4 regions of the Pseudomonas sp. DC1.2 genome follow, and region 4 is predicted to be linked to each of the others. Evidence: predicted binding sites of a transcription regulator. Region 4 holds the regulator's gene; each other region holds the start of a gene.

Region 1 (7,289 bases), 2.7 Mb from region 4:
AGTTCGTTGGTCAGGTTGACGTTGGACTGTTCCAGGGAGTTGGAAACGATAGCGCCCAACGTACCGGTCTTCGGCGCATCGTAGCCAGGGATACCCGAGGCAAACGTTTCTTTCCATGCGGTGCCGCCAATTGGCTGCAGACCTTGTTCGTTGGTGAAGCTCGCCAACGCAACCTGGCCGATGGCCTTGCTCTGGTTGTTGCTGAAGTTTGCAAACAGCGTACCGGTGCCGTCGATCGTCAGGTTAGTGATCTGGCCAGTGGCGTAACCGTCCTGAGTCGGAATCGAACGAGCGGTATCAGCGTTGTATTGCGTGGTTTTGGCGAGGGAGATGGTCACGCCGGCCGCATTGGCCGAGGCACCGTTAGCCGCCCAGACACCATTGGTCACGGTGCCAGGCACCCAGCCACTCAGCTTCAAGTCAGTGCTGATAACCGGCGCACCGGGTGGCGCCGGGGTGCTGACCTGACTCAATTTGCCAGTGGAATCGAACGTCAGCGTAGAAGCCGTTGCCGGTGTCACTTTCGGATCGCTGCCGGTGGCGTCAGGGTTACGACCATCGACCAGGGTGTAGGTCTTCCAGGTGTTGGCGCCCGTTTTCACCAGGTACTGATCCATGGTGTGCTGGTTGCCCTGACTGTCATAAATCGGGGTGCTGAACGACTTGGTGTAAGTCGCCGTGTTGTTCGGGTCGAACTGGCCAGCGACGACCGTGTCATCGATGACAGCAGCAGTCGAGTTCAGGTTGATCGTCGAGGTGACAGCCGAGGTAGACTTCGGCGCCAGGTTCGAGGTGTCGATTTTCAGATCGGTCAATACGCCGTTGATCACTTTGCCATTGGCGTCCACACCGTAACCCTGCAAACGGGAGGTGTAGTCGGTGTTGGTAATGAAACCATCCTTATCGACTTTGAACGTACCGGCACGCGTGTATGACGTCGAACCGTTATTGCCCAGGGTGAAGAAGCCCGAGCCATTGATGCCCATGTCCAGCACGTTACCGGTGTTGTTGATGTCACCTTGGGTGAACTGCTGAGAAACGTTCACCAGGTTCACACCGCTGCCGACGGTCTTGCTACCGCTACCAAGCTTGGTCGCCGAGTAGACGTCTGCAAATTCGGCGCGGGAGGATTTGAAACCGGTGGTTGCCACGTTGGCGATGTTGTTACCGGTGACATCCAGTTGCTTGTTGGCTGCATAGAGGCCGCTAAGGCTGATATTGAAAGACATATTCCACTCCTTTGTGCCGGTTAGTCGGCTCTATATACCAATAGTTTGAACTTTTGACAGGGCTACAGAGCCCATGCCAGCGAGGTTGAGCATCAACTCGCCGCCAGTCTGACTGATCGTTACGCTGTTGACCGTTGCCGGCAGATAAGTCGCGAGATCGGTCGCCGTGCCATTGATCAGCGCATTGGCCTTGAAGGTGTAAGTACCTGCCGGGACCGTGGTGCCCGCGCTGTCCTTACCATCCCATTTGAAGCTGGCGCTGCCTGCGGGCTGGCTGCCGAGGTCGATGCTTCTGATCACCTTGCCGCTGGCATCGGTCACGGTGACGGTACCGGCGCCGCTGGCGATAGACGACGACAAACTGACCGAGCCGGTCAGGCCCTTGGTTGGGTCATCGACCTGAGCGGTGCTGGTTTGCGCAATCACTGAACGACCAACCAGCGAAGAAGCCTGCAAAGCCTGCGAAGAGTTGTAGTTACCGGCCAGGGAGCTCACGGTAGTGTTGAGCGAGGTGATCCCTTCAAGGCTGCTGAACTGAGCCAGCTGCGCCACGAACGCACCGTTGTCCTGTGGTGAGAGCGGATTCTGGTTCTTGAGCTGAGTGACCAGCAACTGCAAGAACGCATCCTTGCCCAAAGTCTGGCTACCAGTGGCGCTGCTGGTGGCTGCCGCGAGCCCGTTGGTCGTCGAAGCAGTCTTCTTGACCGAAGAGTTCGCCAGGATGTCGGTAAGACTCAGGCTGCTGGTGGAATCGGTAATACTCATCGAGGTCGCCCCTTATCACTGACCGAGGGTCAGGACCTTCTGCATCATGGTTTTGGCGGTGTTCATCATTTCGGCGTTGGTCTGAAACGAACGACTCGCGGAAATCATGTCGGCCATTTCTTCGACGACGTTGACGTTCGGGTAGTAGACATAACCCTTGGCGTCAGCCGCCGGATGGTTGGGCTCGTAACGCGCCTCAAGGTTGCTCTGGTCTTCGACCACGCCCAACACTTGCACGCCTTGTCCCGCCGCGTCCTGGCTCTGGAACAGCGAATCACTGCCGCCGCTCTGCCCCCCCTGAAACATGGTGGCGAACACTGGGTGACGGGCGCGGTAGGTCTGGTCGATGCTCGACGAAACGGTCTCGGCGTTGGCAATGTTACTGGCGACGGTGTTCAGGCGAGTGGTCTGAGCACTCATGCCGCTACCGGCAATGTTGAAAACACTGGCAAGAGACATGAATTACTCTCCACGCAGGGCTGAAACCAGCCCTTTGAATTTGCTGTTGAGCAGGGTGAAACTGGCCTGGAAACCAATCGCGTTTTCCGCGTAATTGGACTGTTCCAGTTGAGCATCCACGGTGTTCTGGTCGATCGACGGTTGCATCGGCGTGCGATAGAGCAGCGACTCGTCGCCATCGCCCAGGCCTTGCGCTTCAATATGACGGCTGTTGGTCATGTTCAAGGCAAACGTCCCGCCCTTGGTTTTCTCGTTTTGTGCAGCAAGCACTTTGGAGAAGTCCAGATCCCGAGCCTTGTAGTTCGGGGTATCGGCGTTGGCAATGTTATTGGCCAGGACTTCGGCACGCTGAGCGCGAAAGCCCAGGGCTTGCTCGTGGATACCGAGCGCTTTATCGAAGCTGATGCTCATGTCGGGAAACCTTCGGGTGACCTGATTTTTCGTACTGGGAACATAGCAAGCCCCGTGCCAACCTATAAATCCTCATAAACCGCGGCTTTGCGGGCAGTGGCAAAGCGGCAATGCCAGAAAAGCGGCAACAGGTTTCCGCCGCCTGCCGCTTTTCTGCCGCTTTCTCGAGGACAACATCAATCAACAGCAGGCGCGAGGCTTGCCCGCCTCGCGCCTACCGGGACTGCGGCACTCGTGATAAATAACCGGGCATAAAAAAACGGGAGCCCTTGCGGACTCCCGTTTTTGTGTACCACTCACCCATTACTTCGCCTGGTAAATGATCCCTGGGCTGCATTGAACCATCTGGTAATGATCCGGCAGGCCGTTTAGCGCTTCCGAAGCGCCAAGGAACAAGTAGCCGCCCGGCTTCAATGTGCTGTGGATCCGTAACAGGATGTCCTTCTTCACCTCGGCGGAGAAGTAGATCAGCACGTTGCGGCAGAACACGATGTCGAACTTGCCCAGCGCGGCGTAGCTGTCGAGCAGGTTGAACGAGCGAAACTCCACGCGACTCTTGATCGGCGCCTTGATCGCCCAGCGCCCCGGACCTTTAGGGTCGAAGTAACGCTGTAAACGCTCGGGCGACAAGCCACGACCAATTGCCAGACTGTCGTACTCCCCGGTCTTGCAGTTGGTCAGCATGGTGCCAGACAGATCGGTGGCAACGATTTGCACACCCATCTTCAGTTGGCCCAGGTTGACCCGCTCGAACTCGTCGATGGACATCGACAGCGAGTACGGTTCCTGCCCAGACGAGCAGGCCGCCGACCAGATTCGCAGACGTTGCCCGGGAGCGGCCTTGATCGCTTCGGGCAGCACCTTGTTCTTCAAGACTTCAAACGGATAGGTGTCACGAAACCAAAGGGTTTCGTTCGTCGTCATGGCATCCACCACCATTTCGCGCAAACCGCTGCGCGGCTGGGTCTGGATGCGCTGAACCAGCTCACCCAAGGATTTGATGCCCTGCTGCTCCATCAGTTTGTTGAGACGGCTCGAGACCAGGTACTGCTTGTTTTCACCGAGCAAAATGCCACAGGCTTTTTCCAGGAAGACCCGGAACTGTTCAAAATCCAAATTACCCGTAGACAATGATGCCGCCTCTTAAATCGCGTTAACCGCCAAGGGCAAAAGGCCCTTAGCTGATGTCTGCTGCTTTGATCCGGTCGACTACCCGGGATGCCAGGTCATCAGGACGGAATTTGGCCAGGAAGTCATCGGCACCGACTTTCTTGACCATCGCCTGATTGAATACACCCGACAACGAAGTGTGCAGGATGATATGTAACTTTTGCATCCGTGGATCGCTGCGAATCTCGGCCGTCAGGGTGTAACCGTCCATCTCCGGCATCTCGATGTCGGAAATCATCATCAAGAACTCTTCTTCGGGCTTCTTGCCCTCTTCGACCAGCTTGCGAAGGTACTCCAACGCCTGCCTTCCGTCGTTCAACGCGACCACTTCAACGCCGATCGTTTGCAGGCAACGCGTCACCTGTTTGCGCGCCACCGACGAATCATCGACCGTCAGCACACGCAGCGAAAGCGCCTTGTGCTGGGTTTCGACATCCACCACGCCGACCGAAATGGCTTCCGGTGTCGGTGCTACTTCCGCCAACACTTTCTCGACATCAATGATTTCGACTAACTGATTGTCGACCCGAGTCACAGCCGTGAGGTAGTGATCGCGTCCCGTGCCCTTGGGAGGTGGATGGATCTCCTCCCAGTTCATGTTGACGATGCGCTCCACCGACCGGACCAGGAAACCCTGAGTCTTGGTGTTGTACTCCGTAATGATCACGAAGGGATTGCTTTGATCGAGCAACCGACCGGCACCGGTCGCCATCGCCAGATCGAGAATCGGGATGGTTGCACCCCGAATACTTGCTACACCGCACACGACAGGACTGGACTTGGGCATCAGAGTCAGCTTGGGGCATTGCAGCACCTCGCGAACCTTGAACACGTTGATCCCATACAGCTGCTGGCCGTCAAGACGGAACAACAACAGCTCAAGGCGATTCTGCCCTACCAGTTGCGTGCGCTGGTTTACCGAATCCATTACACCAGCCATGCCAAGACTCCTACACCAACGCTAAGTGTGTGTTGCGACGCACATTCATCAATAAACGGCACGGCGCTTGCTTTTTAACCTGTATGAACGCACAAACGACATTTTTCCGACGCCTGACATCAAACTACCGCAAATTGCTTTGTGCAATGTCGGCTGTTTGCCTTCTGCACCCTGGCAGCCCTGCCGTTGCTGATACGGTTACCTTGCCTGACATGCTTATCGGCGTCACTCAGGGCTTTCTTGAATTCACCGTAGAAGACTATCTGGCAACCAGTCAAACGGTAGGCCGCTACGAAATCAAGGTTAACCAACTTGATCCGCGGCTCCGCATGCCGATGTGTGACAAGGAATTGACAGCGTCCCTGGAGAGTCCGGGCACTCCGATCGGTCGCGTCACGGTCAAAGTTCGTTGCGAGGGCGCTTCCCCATGGACCGTATTCGTACCCGCTCAAGTGCGCCTGTTTCGGGAGGTTGTCACCACCACTCGGCCCCTCAAGCGCACCGGCATAATTGAACCCGGCGATGTGGTCATGCGTGAGCGCGACATCAGCCTGATCAACCAGGGCTATTTCACCTCGCTCGACCAGGCCATCGGGCAAAAACTTACCCGACCAACGGTCACCGATCAGGTCCTGACACTGGTCCACCTCGAACAGGCTGAAGTCATCAGCAAGGGCGACCAAGTGGTGATTATCGCCCGCAGTGGTACGCTCAGCGTGCGCATGCCGGGAGAGGCCCTGTCCAACGGCGGCCTGCGAGAACAGATTCGAGTGAAGAACCTCAACTCGCAACGGGTCATCAAGGCGCAGGTCATCGCGCCGGGCCAAGTGGAAGTGTCCATGTAGGGCTCTCTGTTTTGTGAAGCTATGGCGCGTTTCGGGGCTGTTGCTTAAACTGTGCCCCACGCCGGACAAGCGCTGGCGCATGCATGCTCATTGATAAATGAGCCTAAAGTTTTCGAAGCGATAGCCGAAAACATGGCAAGCGTCCAAATACCCAGAGGTTTTTTTATCATGGTCATCGATTTCAGCCGTTTGAACAGCTCCTCGTCACTTACGGGCAGTACACGTACCAGCGCCAACAAGGAAACCGCCGACGCCGGCAAATCCGCGCCGCTGAATACCCCGGCCGAACAGGCCAGTACCGTAAAAAGCGGGGAATCGGTACACCTCAGCAATGAGGCTCAACAGTTGCAGAAGGTCACTGACAAGCTGCGCGATCAACCTGCCGTAGACAACGCCCGTGTGGCCGAGTTGAAAGCCGCGATTGCCGATGGCAGCTATAAAGTCGACAGCAACCGTGTAGCCAGCAAACTGCTCAACTTCGAAGCCCAGCGCTAGGCCATCGCCTGCGCCAGGCTTTTGGACGCTTAAAACCCAAGGCCAGCCATGCACGACACTAATCTACTGCAACTGATCACCGACGATTTTGCTCCAGCGCAACATTTGCTGGAGTTACTGCAAACCGAATCACTGGCTTTGCACGGTCGCGACATGCCACTGCTCGAAGAAATTCTGGCGCAGAAACAGGCACTGATCATTCTGCTCGAACAGCATGGCCGCAAGCGCAGCGAAATCCTCGCCAGCCTGAAATTACCAATCGATCGCAATGGCCTTGAGCAACTCGCCAGCCATTCGAGCATTGGCGATCAACTACTTGAGCAAAGCGATGTGCTCACCGATCTTCTGGCTCAATGCCAGGCGGCCAATGTCAAAAATGGCCAGTCGATCCAGATACAACAGGCCGCCACGGCCAATCAGCTAAAAATCCTCACCGGCGGGGAACCGCCTGCACTCTATGACGCCCGCGGCTCCACCTCCAAGATGGCTAAGCCACGCCCGCTCAGCCAGGCTTGAGCGCGCAGATGAGCACGCACTATCAAGATGCGAGACATGCTGGCAAAATGCCGGCTAGCAGCCTAATTTTGCTTGGAGATTGAGAAACCGTGTTCAATGCCTCAAACGCGGAAGATGCTCCGCAGCCCCCCAAGGTACTCACCACGCCCCTGGAAATCTCCGGCAATCTGCGGCAGCTGCAAGACAGCCACGACCCGCTGATCATCACGTTTCACGAGCGTAGTCAGCGTTTCCAGAGCTATCTGGTGGACGTCGATCGTGACACTGGCACTATTGCCCTGGACGAAATGATTCCTCGCGACGGTGAACGCTTCCTGATGGCTGGCGAACCGTTTCGCGTCGAAGGCTTCCACGACGGCGTGCGTATCGCCTGGGAAAGCAACGGCCCGCTGGCCATCGACGAATCCGGCGGTGGTCGCTGCTATCGTGGCGCACTGCCTGAAGAGGTCGTCTACCACC
Region 2 (7,289 bases), 1.3 Mb from region 4:
GGAAGCCTTGGGCGCCGGTGATTTGAGCGTGCGCCTGAACGTGTCGAGCAACGACGAAATTGGTCAGTTGGCCCGCGCCTTCAACCAGATGAGCCAAGCCCTGTCGACCATGGTCGAGCACATCCGCAAAGCCTCGCAAGAGGTCAACAGTCGTGCCCAGGCGTTGTCCGGTCTGTCCGGCGGGGCATATGAAGGGATGGAGCAGCAGTCCGGCGAAATTACCAGCATGGCGGGTGCCGTGGAAGAATTCAGTGCCACGTCTCTGGACATTGCCGACAACATGGGCAGCACCCAGCGACTGGCTCAGGAAAACGCACAGCAAACTCAGATTGGTCGCACGTCCATGGACGAAGCGTCTTCCTCTCTGGAGCAAATCGCCAGTGCGTTGAATAGCACTGCAACGGTGATCAATACCTTGGGTCAGCGTTCTCAGGAAATCGGCGGCATCGTCGGGGTGATTAAGTCGATTGCCGATCAGACCAACCTGTTGGCGTTAAACGCTGCCATCGAAGCGGCCCGTGCCGGTGAGCAGGGCCGTGGTTTTGCGGTGGTGGCCGATGAGGTGCGTAACCTGGCCTCACGCACGCGTCAGGCGACGGACGAAATTTCTAGCATGATCCAGAGCATCCAGCAGGAAACCGGCCACGCCATCAGCACCATGGAGCAGGGCAATGTCCTGATGCAAGAAGGCTTGTCGCGTAATGCCAATGTGGCTTCGGCCTTGGCGCGGATCGATGAGCAAAGCCGCTCGGCCGGTCAGCAGTTTGCAGCGATCACCACTGCGACGCAGGAACAAAGCAGCACCGCGACGTTGCTCAGCAGTAATTTGCAAAGCATTGCATTGGCCAACAGTGAGCAGCGGGAAGTGGTGTCGAACCTGGCGATTACCGCCAAGGAACTTGAGTCACTGGCGGCGGAATTACGCCAAGAGGTTGACCGGTTTCGTTGAAGTGCCTTTGAAATAGCTTTCGCGAGCTGACTCCCCCCAGGGGTTGTTTGGTGTTCACACTCAACGTGTGATCACCGCCAATCCAATGTAGGAGCGAGCCTGTTCGCGATGGAATCGCCTCATTTTTCAGACTTATCCCCACGTCTCGGATCAACCCGCTTGCCGATATCGCGCAGGTGCGCCCACTGATTCACCATCGATGGTGCCCTGAGCGTCCTCGCGCAGTGGCCGGTGATGCTGGCCGAGCCCATTGAACAAGGCGTGGCGATTGAGCGTGCGGCGTGAGTTTTCCGGTTGTTGTCGAGCTTTTGAGCTTGCTGAAACGTTTCTTCAAGTCTATAAAAACGGCACAACTCCAAGAAAGGCTCCTCTCATGATCCCGCTCAAACTCATCGTTGCTCTTGGCGCGCTGTCCGCTGCCTCCCATGCCATGGCCTGGGATTACGTCCTGCTCGATACCGACAAAGCAGCCCAGAACTGGCAAATCACCAGTCAGCAACTGGGCGTAAAAACCGACAAACCCTTTTCTGTGACCCTGCGCACGCTGCACGGTGGTCGCCAGGAGGGTGTCAGCATCGTTGATATCGATAACGGCACCCTGAAACTCTCGGTGGTGCCGACACGAGGGATGAACGTCCTGCACGCCTCGGTAGGCAACGTGCGTATGGGATGGGATTCGCCAGTCAAGGACGTAGTCAACCCGTCGTTTATCGAACTCAACGGTCGCGGCGGCCTGGGCTGGCTCGAAGGCTTCAACGAGCTCGTCGCCCGCTGTGGCTACGAATGGGTTGGGCACCCTGGGATGGACAACGGCGAACTGCTGACGCTGCATGGGCGTGCGGCTAACATCCCGGCCAGTAAAGTGACCCTGCACATCGACGAGAAAGCGCCTTACGCCATCAGTCTGCGCGGTGAGTTGAAGGAGCAGGCGTTCAAAAAAGTCGACTTCTCCGTACAGACCGAACTGGTCACCGAACCCGGCAGCGTGGCGTTCTCCCTCAACGACACCCTGACCAACAACGGCGACTACCCGAAGGAATACCAAGCGTTGTATCACAGCAACTTCAGCACTCCGTTCCTGGAACAGGGGGCCCGCTTCGCCGCGCCGGTGAAGCAGGTGTCGCCGTTTAACGATAAGGCCAAGGGCGACTTGCCGGACTGGCAAACCTATCGCGCTCCGACCAAGGATTACGATGAAACGGTTTACAACGTGGTCCCTTACGGCGATGCGAAGGGCGATACGTTGACCGTATTGCACAACAAGGCAGGCAGTCTTGGGGTTTCGGTGGGTTTCAATACCCAACAGTTACCGGTGTTTTCCCTGTGGAAAAACACCGATACCCAAGGGCAGGGTTATGTCACCGGGTTGGAACCAGGAACGAGTTTTTCCTACAATCGCCGTTATCAACGGCCACTGAACCTGGTGCCGTCCATTGCGGCGAAACAGCAGAAGCAGTTTCAGATTCGCTATAGCTTGTTAGCCGATAAAAGCGCTGTGGATAACGCGTTGAAACGGGTGAGCGAGATTCAGGCTGGACGTGAGACTGAGGTGCGCCAGACGCCGTTGGTGGACTTGACCAAGGAGTAATCCTGGTCAGTTGGCGGTGGGTCGATATTGCAACGCTTCGGCCAGATGTTTACGGGTTATCCCATCGACTTGCTCAAGGTCAGCCAGGGTACGTGCCACCTTGAGCAGTCGATGGGCGGCGCGTAATGACAGTGTCAGTCGCTCGCAAGCGGATTCCAGCCAGCGCTCATCGACTGTGGATAACGTGCAGTGGCGACGCAGGCCGGGAAGGTCAAGAAACGCATTGGCGCAACCCTGGCGTTGGTGTTGCCGCTCTCGGGCGTTGGCGACCAGTAGCGAGGCGGTGGCAGTGTCGTCGCCGGGCTTGGATGTCGGATTTAATGCCGTTGCCTCGCGGGCAACGGTCAAGTGCAAATCTATTCGATCGAGCAGGGGCCCTGACAGTTTGTTGCGGTAACGCTGGACCATGTCCGACGAACAACTGCAGCGGCCACTCGGCTCACCAAGATATCCACAGGGGCATGGGTTCATTGCAGCCACCAACTGGAAGCGTGCCGGGAATTTTACGCGGTCCCTGGCTCTGGCTATCACGATGTGGCCAGACTCCAAAGGCTCTCTTAAAACCTCCAGAACTTTACGATCAAACTCGGGGAGTTCGTCCAGGAACAGGACGCCATGATGGGCCAGGGTAATTTCGCCGGGTTGCGGTTTTGAGCCGCCGCCCACCAGTGCCGGGCCAGAGGCAGAATGGTGTGGGTGCCGAAACGGTCGCTGCGGCCAATGGCTCAGAGGCACACAACTGGCGACCGATTGAATCGCCGCAACTTCCAGTGCTTCATTCTCGGCCAACGGCGGCAATAGCCCCGGTAAACGACTGGCCAGCAGGGTTTTACCCGTCCCCGGCGGCCCGCTGAACAGCAAGTTATGCGCCCCGGCTGCTGCGATCAACAAGGCCCGTTTTGCCGCAGGTTGGCCCTGCACTTCGCTTAGGTCGGGATAAGGTTTGCTGGCGTAGAGCAAGCCGTTGGACACATAGGGTTCGACGGGCGTATGGCCGTTGAAGTGTGCGACCGCCTCCAGCAAGTGATCCACTGCGATCACCTTCAGCCCCGACGCCAGGCACGCTTCTTCGGCATTGGCGCGTGGCACCATCAATGAGCGCCCGGCCTCGCGCGCGGCCAGCGCGGCCGGCAATACCCCTCGGACTGCCCGCACTGCGCCTGAGAGCGCCAACTCTCCCAAACACTCCACATCGTCCAGGGTCAATGTCGGCACCTGCACACTGGCCGACAAAATCCCCAGGGCAATCGCCAGATCAAACCGCCCACCATCCTTGGGCAAGTCCGCCGGGGCGAGATTCAACGTGATGCGCCGCGCCGGAAATTGCAGACCAGAATTGATGATTGCGCTGCGTACCCGGTCCTTGCTTTCCTTCACGGCTGCTTCAGGCAAGCCGACCATCGTCAGTGACGGCAGCCCGTTCGCCAGATGGACTTCTACGGTAACGGCGGGCGCATCCACGCCAATCTGTGCGCGACTATGGACAATGGCGAGAGACATGGTCGTTCCTTGAGCTGACGTGAACCGCTTCCTGCGGTTTTTTTGAAGGGTAGTCGAGCAGCAATGATGCGTTCGAGTAGAGGTTTACAAGACGTATCTACGATGGGGGCGACGCGCAGGATGAAGACTTGGCCTGCCCCTCACATTAATCGTAGGGGCCCGAATGAGCAGTCGTGGCCCAGACCGCACGCCTGAATAACGTCCCGCAGGGGCGGTTTACTCGGATGCAGCCGATGGGCTCAGCCTGGTTTCAAGCTCAGCTACCTTCGCCTCAAGACTCTCCAATCGTGCCCGAGTGCGTGCGAGCACAACCATTTGGCTATCGAACTCTTCCCTGCTCACCAGATCCAGCTTGCTGAAGCCGCTTTGCAGCAGGGCTTTGAACTGACTTTCGATTTCGCTTTTCGGCAGCGGGGTTTCGCCGCTGAAGAGGCGGGAGGCGGTGCCGCTCAGGGCGTCGAGGAAGTCTTTGGGCGCGAGCATGGGAAAAGTCCTGGAAACAATGGCGCGCAGTGTATCACGCAGTGTCTATAGTCAATCCCGCAGGCAGCGATGCACGCTTTTCGCGCAGAGGGACGGACGGTAATGCACTGTTGTTGTGCGCAAAGGGCCCCCGAAGTGTGAGAAGTGGCCTGCGCTAGCGATCAAAGGACTGAAATCACTGGTTTTTGGCGAGATGGCAAGCTTTCTGCTTAGTCGCTAGTGACCCATGCACTGATGCAGTCGCTGTGACGAATGCAGTGCGCCATACGGAACGAGGAAGTTTCGCACGGAGGTTAGCTGGCGTCGGACGGGCAGGTAGGGCCGACGATGCGTTACAAAGCCAGGCACTGCGCTTAGACTTGAGTCGGGTTTGTTTTCCTGGGGCAAGTCCACCAATTCGGGAGAGAGTTTTCATGAAGCTAGTCACTGCCATCATCAAGCCGTTCAAACTGGACGACGTGCGCGAGTCGCTGTCCGAGATCGGCGTGCAGGGCATTACCGTCACTGAAGTCAAAGGCTTCGGTCGGCAGAAGGGTCACACCGAGCTGTATCGCGGCGCGGAGTACGTGGTCGATTTTCTGCCCAAGGTGAAGATCGATGTCGCCATTGACGACAAGGATCTTGATCGGGTTATCGAGGCGATAACCAAGGCGGCCAACACTGGCAAGATCGGTGACGGCAAGATTTTCGTGGTCAATTTGGAACAGGCGATTCGCATCCGTACCGGCGAAACCGATACCGACGCAATCTAAGCCGCCACAAACCCAACGCCCCAGGAGAAAACAATATGACTCTGCGTAAATTCGCAGGGCTCGGAGCCCTGTTGTCCATCGTAATGCCCGGCCTGGCTATGGCGGCAGATCCGGTGGCGCCTCCAGTCCTCAACTCCGGCGACACCGCCTGGATGATGACCTCTACTGCCCTCGTCCTGTTCATGACGATCCCGGGCCTCGCGCTGTTCTACGGCGGTATGGTTCGGTCGAAAAACATTCTTTCCGTGATGATGCAGTGCTTCGCCATTACCGGTCTGGTCACCATCCTGTGGTTCATTTATGGCTACAGCATGGCGTTCGACACCACGGGGATGGAAGTCAACGTCGTCAACCTCAACTCCTTTGTCGGCAGCTTTGCCAAGGCCTTCCTGGCCGGCATCACGCCTGCCAGCATTACCGGGCCGACGGCGCTGTTCCCTGAAGCGGTGTTTGTCACCTATCAGATGACCTTTGCCATCATCACCCCGGCGTTGATCGTCGGTGCGTTTGCTGAACGGATGAAGTTCTCCGCGATGCTGGTGTTCATGGGTGTCTGGTTCACCCTGGTTTACGCACCGATTGCGCACATGGTCTGGAGCGGTCCAGGTTCGCTGTTGGGCGACTGGGGTGTACTCGATTTCGCCGGCGGCACCGTGGTTCACATCAACGCCGGTGTGGCTGGCCTGATTGCCTGCCTGGTATTGGGCAAGCGCAAAGGCTTCCCGACAACTCCGATGGCCCCTCATAACCTCGGTTACACCCTGATGGGCGCTGCGATGTTGTGGGTCGGCTGGTTCGGTTTCAACGCCGGTTCCGCCGCAGCGGCCAACGGCACGGCCGGTATGGCGATGCTGGTGACTCAAATCGCTACCGCCGCCGCGGCATTGGGCTGGATGTTTGCCGAGTGGATCACCCACGGCAAGCCAAGTGCTTTGGGCATCGCGTCGGGTGTGGTGGCCGGTCTGGTGGCAATCACTCCAGCGGCAGGCACCGTGGGCCCAATGGGCTCGCTGATCATTGGCTTGGCGGCGGGCGTCGTCTGCTTCTTCTGCGCGACGACCTTGAAACGCAAACTCGGCTATGACGACTCCCTGGACGCCTTTGGTGTACATGGTATCGGCGGTATCCTCGGTGCGATCCTGACAGGTGTGTTCGCAGCGCCAGCCCTCGGCGGCTTCGGTACTGTTACCGACATCGCTGCACAAGTCTGGATTCAGTGCAAAGGCGTAGGCTTCACGATTATCTACACCGCAATCGTCACCTTCATCATTCTCAAGGTCCTGGACGCTGTCATGGGTCTGCGTGTGACCGATGAGGAAGAAGCGGTCGGTCTGGATCTGGCACAGCACAACGAGCGCGGCTACAACTTGTAATACGCTCACTAAAAAAATTGCCCGGCTTGCCGGGCATTTTTTTGTCTGGGATTTGTCATTGAAAGAGGTGGCTGAAAGGTTTTTTCTTACGCCTTATGTCGTGTTTACACTCAGCGTTTTTTTGAGGCGAAAGACTTACAGCAGTGCAGGAATATTAGGGCCTTTGTTTTTTTCCTGAGCGCGCTAGAATGCGCCCCGAACGTGCGGAGAACTGTATGTGGCAACAGACGCTGATAACCCTGAGGGCACGGCCACGGGGCTTTCATCTGGTAACGGACGAGTTACTCGCCGGGCTGCCTGAACTCAAGGTGTGTCGGGTCGGTCTGTTGCATTTGTGGCTGCAGCATACCTCGGCGTCGTTGACCATCAACGAGAACGCCGATCCGGCGGTACGTCGCGACTTCGAACGATTTTTCAATCGTCTGATCCCACAAGGAACAGATGGCTATGAGCATAACGACGAAGGCTTGGACGACCTCCCGGCGCACTTCAAGGCCAGCGTGCTTGGCTGTCAGCTCAGTTTGCCGATTTCGGCAGGCCGACTGGCGTTGGGAACCTGGCAGGGCGTTTATCTGGGCGAGCACCGTGATCACGGCGGTGCCCGTAAAGTCCTCGCCACCTTTCACGGTGAAGGGGCATAAACC
Region 3 (7,289 bases), 2.0 Mb from region 4:
AACGGTATCGTGATCAGTGCATTGGTGGTGTTCTGCCCTGAGTGGCTGGAGACTTTCAACCGCACGCGTTACCTTTCGGCGCCCTGGAAAGACCAGGACCCCAAGTCTTGATCCACATCAAATCCTGAAATCGCTGCTCATCTCATGCTCGGCAAAACCTTCAGGAGCATCGTTATGAGTGTTTACGAGTGGGCAAGGCAGGAGTTGCGTCACAGTCTGGACGCGGCGCAGGAAGTGGGGTTCGATCCGGGGTTGAGCTTGCGCGCCTTGCTCAGTGCGGTGGTGCAGCAGAGCAAGGCGGTGCGCAGTGTCGAGGATCTGGCGGATGAGTTGCAATTTCTCGCCGAAAACCTCGATGAAGGACAGGACTATGGCTTTATGCGGCCCTGATGCCAGCGATCAGTGACGGGGAGCGAAGTCTTCGGAAAACAGCTCGTCCTCGGCATCCGGGCTGACCGGGATTTTGTGTTCTTCCGACGCCCAGGCACCCAGGTCGATCAGCTTGCAGCGATCAGAGCAAAACGGCCGGAACGTGCTGGCGGCGCTCCACTCGACTGGGGCGCCACAGGTTGGGCAATCGACGACAGGGGGTTGGCTCATGATTGGCCTCCACGCAAAGTAAGGTAAAAGTGATGCAGGCGTTCGACCTCGCGGTGCAGCCAGGCGAGGTCGCGGTCATTGACCACCACGTCGTCGGCATGGCTCACGCGATCCTGCCGGCCGGACTGGGCCTTGAGGATCGCCTGGACCTGTTGCTCGCTGGTCTGGTCACGCTGCAGGGTGCGTTCGATCTGTAGTTGTTCGGGGGCGTCGATCACCAACACCCGTTGGGTCATTGCGTTCTGCCCAGACTCGATCAGCAGCGGCGAAACCAGGATCGCGTAGGGTGATTGTGCCTTGGCCAGATGATCGACGATTTCTTCGGTGATCAGCGGGTGCAGCAGCGCCTCAAGCCAGTGCCGTTGTTCGGGTATTTCGAAGATCAGTTTGCGCAACGCTGCGCGATCCAATTGGCCATTGGCCTGAAGGACGCCAGGGCCGAAGTGCTCGGCTATCTTCGCCAGCGCCGGACGACCGGGCTCCACCACCCAGCGCGCCGCATGATCGGCATCTACCACATGGACGCCCAGGTCGATGAAGTGCTGGGCGGCTGCACTTTTGCCGCTGCCGATGCCGCCGGTGAGGCCGAGAATCCAGGGTTTTTCCACAGGGGTATTCATTTCAAACCGACAAACTGCCAATAGAAGTCGGTTATTTGACCACCCCAGAGCAACGCAATCCAGCCGGCAATCGCCAGATAAGGCCCGAAGGGAATCGGCGTCGAGGTTTTGGTGTCGCGCAGGCGCAGTAACATCACGCCGATGATGGCCCCCACCAGGGATGACAGCAGGATCGTCAGTGGCAGAATCTGCCAGCCGCCCCATGCCCCGAGCATTGCCAATAATTTGAAATCGCCGTAGCCGATGCCGTCCTTGCCGGTGAGTAGCTTGAACAGCCAGAACACCGACCACAACGCCAGGTAACCGGCCACGGCGCCCCAAAGCGCCTCGTGCAAGGGCACGAACAGGCCGAAGCTGTTGACGATCAGGCCCAGCCACAACAATGGCAGTACCAGCACATCCGGCAGCACTTGATGCTCGGCATCGATCAGGCTCATGGTCAACAAGCCCCAACTCAGGACCAGCATCATGGCGGCCTGCCAGCCGAAACCGAAATGCCAGGCGATGAACGCCGAAATCAGGCCGCACGCCAGTTCTGTGAGCGGGTAGCGTTTGCTGATCGGCGCCGCGCAGTTGGAACAGCGACCGCGCAAAAACACATAACTGAATAGCGGAATATTTTCCCAGGCGCGAATCCTGTGGGCGCAGTGCGGACAGTGGGAGTGCGGCAGCAGCAGGTTGTACGTTGGCAGGGGTGTCTCGCCGGGCAGCCCCAGCACATCATTGGCCTGGGCTCGCCATTCGCGTTCAAGCATTTTGGGCAGGCGCCAGACCACCACGTTGAGGAAGCTGCCGACGACCAGGCCAAGCAGCAGCGCGGTGATGACAAAGGCCAACGGGTAGAAGGTCAGATAGTCGTTCAAAGGCATGTCAGATCGCAGAGCCAAGTTGGAAGATAGGCAGGTACATGGCAACCACCAGGCCGCCGACAATAACACCCAGTACCACCATGATGAACGGCTCCATCAGGCTGGTCAGGTTGTCGACCATGTTGTCCACTTCGTCCTCATAGAAACTGGCGACCTTATCGAGCATGTCGTCCAGGGCGCCGGACTCCTCGCCAATCGCAGTCATCTGGATCGCCATGTTCGGAAAGACCCCGGAGGTGCGCATAGAGAAGTTCAGTTGCATGCCGGTCGAGACGTCCTGTTTGATGCGCAGCACTGCACGCTTGAACACGATGTTGCCCGTTGCGCCGGCCACCGACTCCAAGGCTTCTACCAGCGGGACACCGGCCGCAAATGTCGTCGATAACGTGCGTGCGTAACGCGCCACGGCAGACTTGTACATCAACGTGCCGACCAAGGGCAGTTTCAACAGCCAGGTGTCCGTCCAGTCGCGAAAAGCCTGCGACTTTTTGAACGCACGGCGTACCCCGAAAATCGCCGCGATCAGAGCGCCGAGCATCAGCCACCACCATTGCTGCATGAACTCCGAGATACCGATGACCATCACCGTGAACGCGGGCAGTGAGGCGCCAAATCCGGCGAACACCGACTGGAACTGTGGCACCACTTTGATCAACAGAATGCCCGTCACGATGAGCGCGACGAACACCACTGCCAATGGGTAGGTCATGGCTTTCTTGACCTTGGCCTTCAGGCGTTCGCTTTTTTCCTTATAGGTAGCTACCCGTTCCAGCAGCGTATCCAACGCGCCAGCCTGCTCCCCGGCGTCCACCAGGTTGCAGTACAACTCGTCGAAATACTGCGGCTTCTTGCGCAGGGCCGTAGCGAAGCTGTTCCCTGCGGCGACTTCTTGTTTCACCTCGTCCACCAGTTTGCGCATGGCCGGGTTATCGAAGCCTTCGCCGATGATTTCGAACGACTGCAATAACGGCACGCCGGCTTTCATCATGGTCGCCATTTGCCGGGTGAACAGGGCGATCTCCTGGGCTTTGATGCGTTTGCCCAGGCTGAAAATCGACATGGATTTTTTGCGCACCTTGCCTGGGTTAATGCCTTGCTTGCGCAGTTGCGCCTTGATCAGCGCAGGGCTCAGACCGCTCAATTCGCCGGTCACCTTCACGCCTTTTTTGTCCGTGCCTTCCCACGCGTACACGCTGATTTTTGCTGCCTTGGCGGCCATGTTCAGTCCTTGGTGACCCGGTTGATTTCTTCCAGGCTGGTGATGCCTTGCATGGCCTTGAGCAAGCCCGAGGTTCGCAGATCGTTAAAGCCGTCCTTGCGCATCTGGATATCGATTTCCAGCGAATTGCCCTCAGCCATGATCAGCCGTTGCAAATCGGGTGTGTTTTTCACCACCTCATAAATCCCGGTTCGCCCTTTATAACCGCCGTTGCACTGGTCGCAACCGACCGGCTCATAGATCGTAAACGAGCCGATGCGGTCCTCGGGGAAGCCTTCCTTGAGCAGCGTTGCCCGAGGAATCTCGATTGGCCTCTTGCAATGGCTGCACAGCTTTCGCGCCAAGCGCTGGGCGATGATCAGGCTGATGGAGGTCGCGATATTGAAACCCTGGATGCCCATGTTTTGCAGGCGGGTCAAGGTTTGTGCGGCGCTGTTAGTGTGCAGGGTGGACAGCACCAAATGCCCGGTCTGGGCGGCCTTGATGGCGATTTCCGCCGTTTCGAGGTCGCGGATCTCACCGACCATGATCACGTCCGGGTCCTGACGCAGAAACGAGCGCAGGGCTTGGGCGAAATCGAGTCCTTGCTTCGGATTGACGTTGACCTGGTTGATGCCTTCCATGTTGATCTCCACCGGGTCTTCGGCAGTAGAGATGTTGATGTCCACGGTGTTGAGAATATTCAGCCCGGTATACAGCGATACGGTTTTACCCGAGCCCGTGGGGCCGGTTACCAGGATCATTCCCTGTGGCTGCTTGAGGGCGGCCATGAACAGTTCTTTCTGGTCAGGCTCATAGCCAAGGGCGTCAATGCCCATCTGGGCGCTCGACGGATCGAGGATCCGGATCACCACTTTTTCGCCCCATAGCGTCGGCAGGGTGTTAACCCGGAAGTCGATGGACTTGGTCTTGGACAAGCGCATTTTGATTCGTCCGTCCTGAGGGCGTCGGCGTTCAGATATGTCGAGGCTGGCCATGACTTTCAGCCTGGCAGCGATGCGGCCGGCCAGTTGAATCGGCGGCTTGGCCACTTCGCGCAAAATACCGTCGGTACGCATGCGCACCCGGTAGGTCTTTTCGTAGGGCTCGAAGTGCAGGTCGGAAGAGCCGCTTTTGATGGCGTCGAGCAGCATTTTGTGGACGAAACGCACGACGGGTGCGTCATCGGAATCCTGACCCGCGCCCGCGTCCTGCTGTTTGTCGTCGACTGACTCGATGTCCAGACCTTCCAGCTCAAGGTCAACCATCTCTTCCAGACCGGTCGCGTGGTTGTCGAAGAACTTTTCGATGGCATCGCTGAGTTTGTCGTCCTCCACCAAGATCGCTTCGGTGGTCAGCCCGGTGCTGAACTGGATGTCATTGATAGCCTGTTGGTTGGAGGGGTCGCAAATGCCAACGAACAGTTTGTTACCGCGTCGCCAGAGGGGCAGTGCATGGTGCTGGCGTATCAGCTTTTCACTGACCAGTCCTCTGGGCTGGGCTTCCTTGTCCAGGCAATTCAGATCCAGGAAGGCCATGCCGAAATGTTCCGAGGCGATCTCCGCCACTTGCCGGCTTTTTACCAGTTTGTTTTGTACCAGGTAGCTGACCAGGGAGATGCGACTGCGTTGGGCTTGCTGATAAGCCTGCTGAGCGCTTTTCTCGGTGAGCAGTTCGGCCAGGACCAATTGCTTGGCCAGACCACTTAGGGCGATGTCATTCATGGGGATACCGGACGCAAACAATGCATGACTTATAGCCTAGTCAAAGGACGGAGCCAAACCAGCTGTGCTCAAGTGACAAAAAATGTCAGATAGTGCGTTTTCCGGGGGTGGCAAAAGGCTCTATCTGAAGCGAGTGCCCCGCCAGCAGGGCCGGAGCAACTTGGCATGGGCTGTGCTGTGGGATATTCAGAGCATGAGATTTCCACTCATGCATGGAGACTGTCTATGAACAATCAAAAAGGTTTTACCCTGATCGAGTTGTTGATCGTGATCGCGATCATCGGGATTCTGGCGACGTTTGCGTTGCCGGCATACAGCAAATACCAGGCGAAGGCCAAGGTGACTGCCGGGATCGCGGAAACGTCGGCGCTTAAAGTACCTTTCGAAGACCTTATGAACTCAGGTACTACGGACCCGACAGTGGCCCTCATTTCGCCTGCCGGTGCTACAACTCAGAACTGCACACTGGGTGTTACCGGGACTGCCGCCGCAGGCACCGGGACCATTACCTGTAAGCTGATCAACGCCCCTTCGGCAGTAGTGGGTCAAGTTGTCACTCTGACTCGTACTCAGACGGGCACCTGGAGTTGTGCCACTACCGCTTCGAAAGACTACACAAGCTTGAACTGCCCAGGCACATGATTTTCCTCTAGCGCGATCAATACCCTGCCCTCATCGGCGGGGTATTTTTTTTATCTGTTGATCGGCGAATCCGTCAGGAAGAGCGCAATGCGTTCAATTTTTTTGCGTCGACCTAGTGAACGGTTAAATGCTCGATAGTTCATGGCCTTAGGCCTGCGGAAAAACTGGCAAGTTGCATGCAGAGAATATCGCCGTCATGCAATTTGCATGATTTTGAGATTTTGCTGTTTTTTTAACTTGTTGATTTATAAGGTTTTATTTCATATTTGAAAGTTGGCACAACGTTCGCACTATACCCAGTAACCCTGCTGACAAGACATGCAGCAGACTTTCTAGAAAAACAGGAGTTACTCGTATGAAGAAGTTCGCTATCGCTGCCGCTACTGCAACCGCGCTGACCCTGACCATGGCCAACGCTGCGTTTGCACAGACCACTACCACCCAAGCCCCGATGACGCTGGCGGCCGGTGAAATGACCAAGGCAAAAGAAACCACTTCTGATACCTGGATCACTACCAAAGTCAAAAGCGACCTGGTCACCGAAAAAGGCATTCCAGGCACCGACATCAAAGTAGAAACCAACAAAGGCGTTGTATCGCTGTCGTCGACTGTTGCAATCACCGAAGCTCAGAAGACCACCGCTGTGGCGATCACCAAGAAAATCAAAGGCGTTAAAGCGGTTTCCGCTGACGGCCTGAAAGCCGAGTAAGGCAAGGCTTCTCGCCTGGACTGGGAGAAGGAGCAGCGGGCGGGCCGAGTTATACGTCTGCTGCCTCTTTAGAGTTCATGCGAACGGCCACAAGGAAGTGGCCATTACAGGCCCCGGCACTCGTGCCGGGGCCTGTTCTATTTGGGGCGCGGTCAATCAACAGTGGAAACGAGCTTGCTCACCAAGAGCGTTGAATGTTTATGGTTTGCTGGATCTAGCTTCCGCGTTTGCTGGTGATTTGTACCAGTCGATTGCCTTCGAACCGCAGGTACTGATACATCCCGCTATTGGGGCCGTAGGTCCATTCCTCAACCTGGAACTCTTCCCGGCGGTTGGCGCTGCGTTTGTAGCCCAACAGGTCGCGGCTGACCGGGTCTCCGCACTTCTGCAACACTTCGCCAGACCTGTCGCCGACACTGATCAGTTGACTGCCGCAACGCAGCGTATCGGCGGCTGAAGCGTGAGTGGCCGCCAGGGCAAGGCCCAAGCCGAGTAGCCAGCGCCTGCCCATTATTCAGCGTCCAGATGCATGGGGGTTACCACTCGACCGTCACTTTGCGCTTCACCGAGGTTGGCATCGATGAAGTAAACGCGGTCATCCGCCAGTTGCCCCTTGTCCACCAAGAAGTCCTTGATGCTGCTGGCGCGGTCCTGACCCAGTTGGCGCAACAGCACGTCACTGGCGCTCCAGAAGTTGATCACCCCTTCGCGCATTTTTGCCGTGCGTTGGTCCTTGCTCAAATCCTTCCATTCGGCGGGCGGCTGAGTCTTCAGGCGTGTGCGGTAAATCCCTTCCAGCAGCGGGCCTTTCTCGTTGTCCGGCACTTGCAGTAAGGACGCCTGCGCTGGGACTTTGTCGCCGCGACGCTGGAGCATTTTGTAGTAGTTGTACTGGTATTCGCGTTCCAGGCGTTGCTGGGCAATCAA
Region 4 (7,289 bases):
TGGCCAACGCCGCCAGTTTCGTCCGTGAACACGCCCACGGCGTTACCCAGGCCCGAGGCGGCGAAGGCGCCGCCAGGGAATTCTGCGAATTGATCCTGCGCGCCCAAGGCCGCCTCGATGCAGCCAACGCTGCGTACCTGTGAGCCCATTTATGCTGAGCAAAAAGATTCGCAACATCCTGATGTTCGGCTGCATCGCTGCGATATTCGCGGCCGTCGGCTACTGGAACATCAGCCCGGAACGCTTCCTCGACAAGCCAGTGGCCAAGGTCGATGAAGGCGAGATCGACTACTACGCCACCAACGCACAAAGTATGCAGTTCCTGCCAGATGGCAAATTGCAGTACGACCTGACCTCAGACAAGGTCGAACACTTGAAAGCGAGCGATGTAACGCTGCTGACCAACCCCGACCTGAACATGTTCCGTGGCACCGAGTTTCCGTGGCACGTGCAAAGTTTGCGCGGCGAGGTCAACCCGGGCGGCACGCAAGTGGAACTGATCGACTCAGTACGCATTGCACGCACCGATGAAAAGAACCGCGACACCATTATTACCAGCACCCGTATGACAGTGTTCCCACAGCAGCAATATGCGCAGACCGAGCAACCCGTTAGAATCGACGGCGCTGGCGGGGTGTCATTTGGCACGGGAATGAAAGCGTATTTGAAAGAAAGCAGGATACACCTGCTATCGAAAGTAAGAGGACAGTATGAGGCTCGTTAAAACCCTCCCTATTTTGCTCAGTCTGGGCGCAGCACTGGGAAGCGTGAGCGCCTGGGCTCTGCCGAACGATAGCCAGCAACCGATCCGCATCCAGGCTGACGATGCTCAGCTCGATGACAAGCAAGGGATCGCCACCTATAAAGGTGACGTGATCATCACCCAAGGCTCGATGAAGGTCACCGGCAACACCGTGACCATCACTCGCACGCCGGCCGGCGAAATCGACGTCGTGACCTCCGTGGGCAACCTCGCGTATTTCGAGCAGAAGCAGAAGCCCGACTCGCCGCAGCCAGTTAAAGGCTACGGCAAGACCGTTCAGTACCATGCCCAGCAAAACCGCATCGTGCTGATCGACCAAGCCAAAGTCATCAGCGACGACGGCAGTACCACCGAAGGCGAGAAAATCGTCTATGACACGGTGAAACAGGTGGCTACCGCAGGCCGCGCCAATGGCTCGCCAATCACCACGCCACGCCAACGGATCGACATGGTGATCCCGCCGAAGCAGAAGGCCCAGTAATGGCAACTCTCAAAGCCCAACATCTGGCCAAGAGCTATAAGGGCCGGCAAGTCGTGCGCGACGTCAGCCTGTCCATCGACAGCGGACAGATCGTCGGCCTGCTCGGCCCCAATGGCGCGGGCAAGACCACCTGCTTCTACATGATCGTCGGCTTGGTACAGGCCGATCAGGGCCGCGTACTGATCGACGACCTCGACGTGAGCCACCAACCGATGCACGGCCGTGCAAAGGCCGGTATCGGCTATCTCCCGCAAGAAGCGTCGATCTTCCGCAAACTGTCGGTGGCCGACAACATCATGGCGATTCTTGAGACACGAAAAGAACTCGACAAAGCCGGGCGGCGCCAAGAGTTGGAAAGCCTGCTCCAGGAATTCCATATCAACCACATTCGCGACAACCTCGGCATGAGCCTTTCCGGTGGTGAGCGCCGTCGCGTGGAAATCGCAAGAGCACTGGCCACGGCACCGAAATTCATCCTGCTGGACGAACCTTTCGCCGGCGTTGACCCGATCTCCGTGGGCGACATCAAGCAAATCATCCATCACCTCAAGGCAAAGGGCATCGGCGTCTTGATCACCGACCACAACGTCCGTGAAACATTGGATATCTGCGAAACAGCCTACATCGTCAACGATGGACAACTGATCGCCGAAGGCGATTCTGCAACCATCCTGGCCAACGAGCTGGTAAAAGAAGTTTATCTAGGCCATGAGTTCCGCCTGTAAGCACTGAGGTGCCCGGCAATGGCCTGAGCGTGCGTTCCAATAAAGTTTTTTTATTGCTACAGCGCTCCCGGCAAACACGAAGCTCCAAAGGTGTTCAGCCGATGGCCAGAAAAGCGTATCAGTGAAGCCTTAGGGGTTTTATTGTTACAGCGCTCTAGGCAAACACTTCAGTTTCAGGCATATAATTTGCTTATGTTTGGCGCTCCGGCGCCCTGTAGTGGATGGCGCATGTGCGCCGGCGAATAAGGTGTTAAGCCCCTGCCATGAAACCATCGCTAGTCTTGAGAATGGGCCAGCAGCTGACGATGACACCGCAGCTGCAACAGGCTATCCGCCTGCTCCAATTGTCGACCTTGGACCTGCAACAGGAAATCCAGGAGGCCTTGGAGTCCAATCCGATGCTCGAACGCCAGGAAGAAGGCGACGACTTCGATAACACCGACCCGTTGGCCGACAGCGCCGAGCAGAAACCCAACGCCGACGTTCAGGAACCCTCTTACCAGGAATCCGCCCCAACGGTGGATAACCTTGAGGAAGGCGACTGGAACGAACGCATCCCCAACGAACTGCCTGTCGACACGGCCTGGGATGACGTCTACCAGACTAGCGCCAGCAGCCTGCCGAGCAACGATGACGACGAGTGGGATTTCACCACCCGCACATCGGTCGGTGAAAGCCTGCAAAGCCACCTGCTGTGGCAATTGAATCTTGCACCGATGTCCGACACTGATCGCTTGATCGCCGTCACCCTGATCGACTGCATCAACAATCAGGGCTACCTGGACGAAACGCTCGATGAAATCCTCGAAGCCTTCGACCCGGAACTGGATATCGAACTGGACGAAATCGAAGCCGTCCTGCACCGCATCCAGCAATTCGAACCTGCTGGTATCGGTGCCCGGAACCTGGGCGAATGCCTGCTGCTGCAATTGCGCCAACTGCCCGCCAAGACGCCTTGGCTGGCTGAAGCCAAACGCCTGGTCAGTGATTACATAGATTTGCTCGGCAGCCGCGACTACAGCCAGCTCATGCGGCGCATGAAACTCAAGGAAGATGAGCTGCGGCAGGTCATCGAACTGGTCCAAAGCCTCAATCCACGCCCAGGCTCACAGATAGAGTCCAGCGAAGCCGAATACGTGGTGCCCGACGTCATCGTGCGTAAAGATAACGAACGCTGGCTGGTAGAGCTGAACCAGGAGTCGGTGCCACGCCTGCGGGTCAACGCCCAGTACGCAGGTTTCGTGCGTCGCGCGGACACCAGCGCCGATAACACGTTCATGCGTAATCAGTTGCAAGAAGCCCGCTGGTTCATCAAGAGCCTTCAGAGCCGCAACGAAACCCTGATGAAAGTAGCCACCCAGATCGTCGAGCATCAGCGAGGCTTCCTGGAGTACGGTGACGAGGCCATGAAACCGCTGGTACTGCATGACATCGCCGAAGCGGTGGGGATGCACGAATCAACGATTTCACGGGTAACCACGCAGAAATTCATGCATACCCCACGGGGCATATATGAGTTGAAATACTTTTTCTCCAGCCACGTCAGCACCTCCGAAGGCGGTGAATGCTCGTCCACGGCAATCCGCGCGATCATCAAAAAACTGGTTGCCGCGGAAAATCAGAAAAAGCCGTTGAGTGACAGCAAGATCGCTGGTTTACTGGAGGCACAAGGCATTCAGGTGGCTCGCCGCACCGTCGCCAAGTACCGTGAGTCCCTAGGGATCGCGCCTTCGAGCGAACGCAAGCGGTTGATGTAAGCCACAGCACAGCGTTCCAGTGGCAGGTATTTCTACCTGCCGCTTTATGCACTGGCAACGAAGGAGAAGCTGTATGCAAGTCAATATCAGTGGACACCAGCTGGAAGTGACAGAGCCCCTGCGCGCCTACATAGGCGAAAAACTCAAAAGGCTTGAGGGGCATTTCGACAAAATCACCAATGTGCAAGTCACGATGAACGTCGAGAAGCTGAAGCAGAAAATCGAAGCCACCTTGCATATCCCCGGCGGAGAAGTGGTCGCCAATGCCGAGCATTCAGACATGTATGCGGCCATTGACCTGCTGACCGACAAGCTGGATCGCCAACTTAAAAAGCATAAGGAAAAGACCCAAAGCCTGCTTCAGGGCGCAACCGGTCGTTAACACTCCCTACCCATGATCCGACTTGAAAACATCCTGACCCCCGGCCGTTCCCTTGTGAACGTGCCGGGCGGCAGTAAAAAGAAAGTACTCGAACAAATTGCCAACCTGATCGCCCGCGAAGTGCCGGATCTGGCCATGCAGGATGTCTTCGAGAGCTTGGTTGCCCGTGAAAAACTCGGCTCCACGGGTTTTGGCAACGGTATCGCCATCCCCCACTGCCGCCTCAAAGGCTGCGAAGCGCCCATCAGTGCGTTGATGCACCTGGATGCTCCCATCGATTTCGACGCTATTGACGGCGCCCCGGTTGATTTGCTGTTTGTACTGCTGGTACCGCAAGCCGCCACCGATGCGCACCTTGAATTGCTTCGACAGATCGCCAGCATGCTTGATCGCAAGGAAGTTCGTGATCGCCTGCGTAGCGCCCCGAGTAACGAAGCCTTGTATCAGGTTGTCCTGGACGAGCAAAACGGTCAGTAATCATGCGCTTGATCATTGTCAGCGGCCGGTCCGGCTCAGGTAAAAGCACCGCACTCGATGTCCTTGAGGACAGCGGCTACTACTGTATCGACAACCTGCCGGCAGGCCTGTTACCAGAGTTGGCCGAACGCGCATTGATTCATACCGAGCTAGCGCAACCGCTGGTCGCTGTTTCTATTGATGCACGCAACCTGCCCAGCCATCTTTCGCGCTTTCCCGAATTACTCGAGGAAGTCCGCAGCCGGCATATCCAGTGCGATGTTGTTTATCTGGACGCCGACGAAGAAACATTGCTCAAGCGCTTCTCGGAAACCCGTCGTCGCCATCCGCTGACCAGCGCCAATCGCTCGCTGGCAGAAGCGATTGAAGATGAAACCCAACTGCTGGGCCCCATCTCAGACCTGGCCGACCTCAAGATCAATACCACCAACCTGAATCTGTACCAGTTGCGCGACACCATCAAGTTGCGCCTACTTAACCAGCCAGAACCCGGTACCGCTTTCCTGGTGGAGTCTTTTGGATTCAAGCGTGGGATGCCGGTGGATGCCGACTTAGTGTTCGATGTGCGCTGCCTGCCAAACCCTTACTGGAAGCCAGAATTGCGGGATCAGTCAGGACTGGATCAACCGGTAGCCGACTACTTGGCTGCACAACCGGATGTCGAAGAGATGTTCCAGGACATTTCCTCCTACCTGCTGAAATGGCTGCCGCGTTTTGCTGCGAGCAACCGCGCTTACGTCACCATCGCCATTGGTTGCACCGGCGGACATCACCGCTCTGTCTATCTGACCGAACGTCTCGGCCAGGTCCTGCAACATTCCCTGAAGAACGTCCAGGTCCGCCACCGCGACCTCAGCTAAAGGATTCACACCGCGATGCCTGCTCTGGAAATTGAAATCATCAACAAGCTGGGCCTGCATGCCCGTGCATCAGCAAAATTCGTTGGGGTCGCAGGACAGTACCCATGCCAGATCAGAGCGGGCCGCACCCCGGAGTCGATGGTTGACGGTAAAAGCATCATGGCCATGATGATGCTCGCTGCGGGCAAGGGCACCAAAATTCACTTGAGTACCGAAGGCGAGCAGGAGCAGGAAGCGCTTGACGCTTTGGTGGCATTGATCAACAACTACTTCGACGAAGGCGAGTAACACCTCAGCCTGATTACTGTTATGGCGAGAGGCAGCTCCTCGCCATACCCATTTGCCAGGCGCAAAAGCAATCGGGCGTCAGGCAGTGCCTTGGCCAATGTGCAAGTTGCCACGCCCTGTAAGGCTCGCGTCAGGCTTGGTTACAGATCCAGCCACGCCAATCCTTGAGCCACTAACACGCTCATACCCGCCAGCCATAACAGCGATCCGAAAGCATAACGAAACATTCGCCAGCCTCCGATCTTCCGTATTTCAGTGCTCATAGTCAGCCTTGAAGTGTCGCGGGGATGACTCAAATCAGCGCAGCCAAATAGCGCGCCGCAACTTCGGGCCAATTGATCACGTTGTAGAACGCATTGATGTATTCCGGACGACGGTTCTGATAGCGCAAGTAATAAGCGTGCTCCCAAACATCCAGGCCGAGGATGGGCGTATTTCCATTCATCAACGGGCTGTCCTGGTTACCGCTGCTTTCCACAACCAGGTTTTTTTGAGGTGTCACACTCAACCAGGCCCAGCCGCTGCCGAAGCGTGTCAGCGCCGCGTTGGTGAAAGCCTTTTTGAAATTATCGAGGCCGCCCAGATGCTCATCGATAGCGTTGGCCAGCGCGCCGTCAGGCTGACCGCCAGCATTGGGCGCCATGACCGCCCAGAATAGTGAATGGTTCGCATGACCCCCACCCTGATTGATCACGGCAACGCGCAATTTTTCTGGCAAATGTTGGACACTGACCAACAGTTTTTCCACTGACCATGCGGCAAACTCAGTGCCTTCAACGGCCGCGTTGAGGTTGTTGATGTACGTTTGGTGATGCTTGGTGTAGTGAATTTCCATGGTCTGCGCATCGATATGCGGCTCTAGGGCGTCATAGGCATACGGCAACGCAGGCAAGGTAAAAGCCATTTCAATGAACTCCGTATTGAAGAGATGAAGCGTGATCCCGAGGCGCCGCGGTCTCCCTGTACAGCAGGCGGTGTGTGCGCGGGTATTCGCCGTGTTCGCTGATGAAGTTCAACAGCTCGATGTAAGTTTTACTGCTCTGACGCCACGCGGCCTCGCGAAGGGCAGGCGCCAGCCGAAGGTCCTGAAGGGTCTGCAATAAGCGTTGATGGATGGCGCACAGGTACTCGGCGCTCTCCTCCGGTTGATTTAGGCGCAAATGCAGGTCCGCCAGGTTGTGGTGGGAAATAACGCAAGCCGACACCGCTTCGTCGGCATCAGCCCAGCGCTCGAATAACACGTGGGCCAGCGCCAGCGCTTGCAAGTAAGCCTCGCGAGCATCGACGAACTCGCCCAGCATGAAGTAGCGATTAGCCCTTTCGATCGTGCGTTTCCAATGCTCCATGGTGCGCCTCCAAAGCGTTAGCGGTAATTTCACGCCACCTGCGGTGAGCGTCTCAGGATTGAGTGCAGTGACCAGAGTCGGGTTGTGCAGCTTCGGCGGCAATGTCGAGCAATAAACGAAAAGAAGTTTTGGCAGCAGAAACCATAATCCAATCATTATAGAAATGATAATCATTATTATATGATAATCAAAGCCAAAACAACCCCGGTC

Evidence for each region. Region 4 encodes sigma-54, which starts transcription at its own class of promoters, with help from an activator protein. Its sites were predicted from a motif close to ANTGGCATNNANNTTGCTNT; they were not measured.
Region 1: a site for sigma-54 is predicted at 2,907-2,926, ahead of flgB (flagellar basal body rod protein FlgB). Genes of this name have one in related genera too.
Region 2: a site for sigma-54 is predicted at 4,713-4,732, ahead of glnK (P-II family nitrogen regulator). Genes of this name have one in related genera too.
Region 3: a site for sigma-54 is predicted at 5,171-5,190, ahead of RHM68_RS21350 (pilin). Genes of this name have one in related genera too.

The regions. Positions count from the first base shown of each region.
Region 1 covers NZ_CP133782.1:4,067,759-4,075,047, forward strand. Annotated here, with positions in the region: gene flgE (flagellar hook protein FlgE) at 1-1,229, opposite strand, end outside; gene flgD (flagellar hook assembly protein FlgD) at 1,260-1,994, opposite strand; gene flgC (flagellar basal body rod protein FlgC) at 2,010-2,453, opposite strand; gene flgB (flagellar basal body rod protein FlgB) at 2,457-2,864, opposite strand; gene cheR (protein-glutamate O-methyltransferase CheR) at 3,168-3,995, opposite strand; gene RHM68_RS18320 (chemotaxis protein CheV) at 4,042-4,974, opposite strand; gene flgA (flagellar basal body P-ring formation chaperone FlgA) at 5,058-5,819, shown strand; gene flgM (flagellar biosynthesis anti-sigma factor FlgM) at 5,988-6,314, shown strand; gene RHM68_RS18335 (flagellar protein FlgN) at 6,363-6,830, shown strand; gene RHM68_RS18340 (flagellar brake protein) at 6,920-7,289, shown strand, end outside.
Region 2 covers NZ_CP133782.1:5,437,191-5,444,479, reverse strand. Annotated here, with positions in the region: gene RHM68_RS24825 (methyl-accepting chemotaxis protein) at 1-949, shown strand, start outside; gene RHM68_RS24820 (hypothetical protein) at 1,069-1,308, opposite strand; gene RHM68_RS24815 (aldose 1-epimerase family protein) at 1,323-2,537, shown strand; gene RHM68_RS24810 (YifB family Mg chelatase-like AAA ATPase) at 2,544-4,037, opposite strand; gene RHM68_RS24805 (accessory factor UbiK family protein) at 4,254-4,520, opposite strand; gene glnK (P-II family nitrogen regulator) at 4,934-5,272, shown strand; gene RHM68_RS24795 (ammonium transporter) at 5,308-6,645, shown strand; gene RHM68_RS24790 (secondary thiamine-phosphate synthase enzyme YjbQ) at 6,861-7,286, shown strand.
Region 3 covers NZ_CP133782.1:4,721,403-4,728,691, reverse strand. Annotated here, with positions in the region: gene RHM68_RS21385 (energy-coupling factor ABC transporter permease) at 1-111, shown strand, start outside; gene RHM68_RS21380 (hypothetical protein) at 175-390, shown strand; gene yacG (DNA gyrase inhibitor YacG) at 400-600, opposite strand; gene coaE (dephospho-CoA kinase) at 597-1,220, opposite strand; gene RHM68_RS21365 (A24 family peptidase) at 1,217-2,089, opposite strand; gene RHM68_RS21360 (type II secretion system F family protein) at 2,091-3,308, opposite strand; gene pilB (type IV-A pilus assembly ATPase PilB) at 3,311-5,011, opposite strand; gene RHM68_RS21350 (pilin) at 5,237-5,653, shown strand; gene RHM68_RS21345 (BON domain-containing protein) at 6,009-6,362, shown strand; gene RHM68_RS21340 (DUF2845 domain-containing protein) at 6,577-6,873, opposite strand; gene RHM68_RS21335 (DUF748 domain-containing protein) at 6,873-7,289, opposite strand, start outside.
Region 4 covers NZ_CP133782.1:932,518-939,806, reverse strand. Annotated here, with positions in the region: gene RHM68_RS04105 (HAD family hydrolase) at 1-143, shown strand, start outside; gene lptC (LPS export ABC transporter periplasmic protein LptC) at 152-724, shown strand; gene lptA (lipopolysaccharide transport periplasmic protein LptA) at 711-1,244, shown strand; gene lptB (LPS export ABC transporter ATP-binding protein) at 1,244-1,969, shown strand; gene RHM68_RS04085 (RNA polymerase factor sigma-54) at 2,233-3,726, shown strand; gene hpf (ribosome hibernation-promoting factor, HPF/YfiA family) at 3,800-4,108, shown strand; gene ptsN (PTS IIA-like nitrogen regulatory protein PtsN) at 4,121-4,585, shown strand; gene rapZ (RNase adapter RapZ) at 4,588-5,445, shown strand; gene RHM68_RS04065 (HPr family phosphocarrier protein) at 5,461-5,733, shown strand; gene RHM68_RS04055 (superoxide dismutase) at 6,026-6,637, opposite strand; gene RHM68_RS04050 (hypothetical protein) at 6,639-7,079, opposite strand.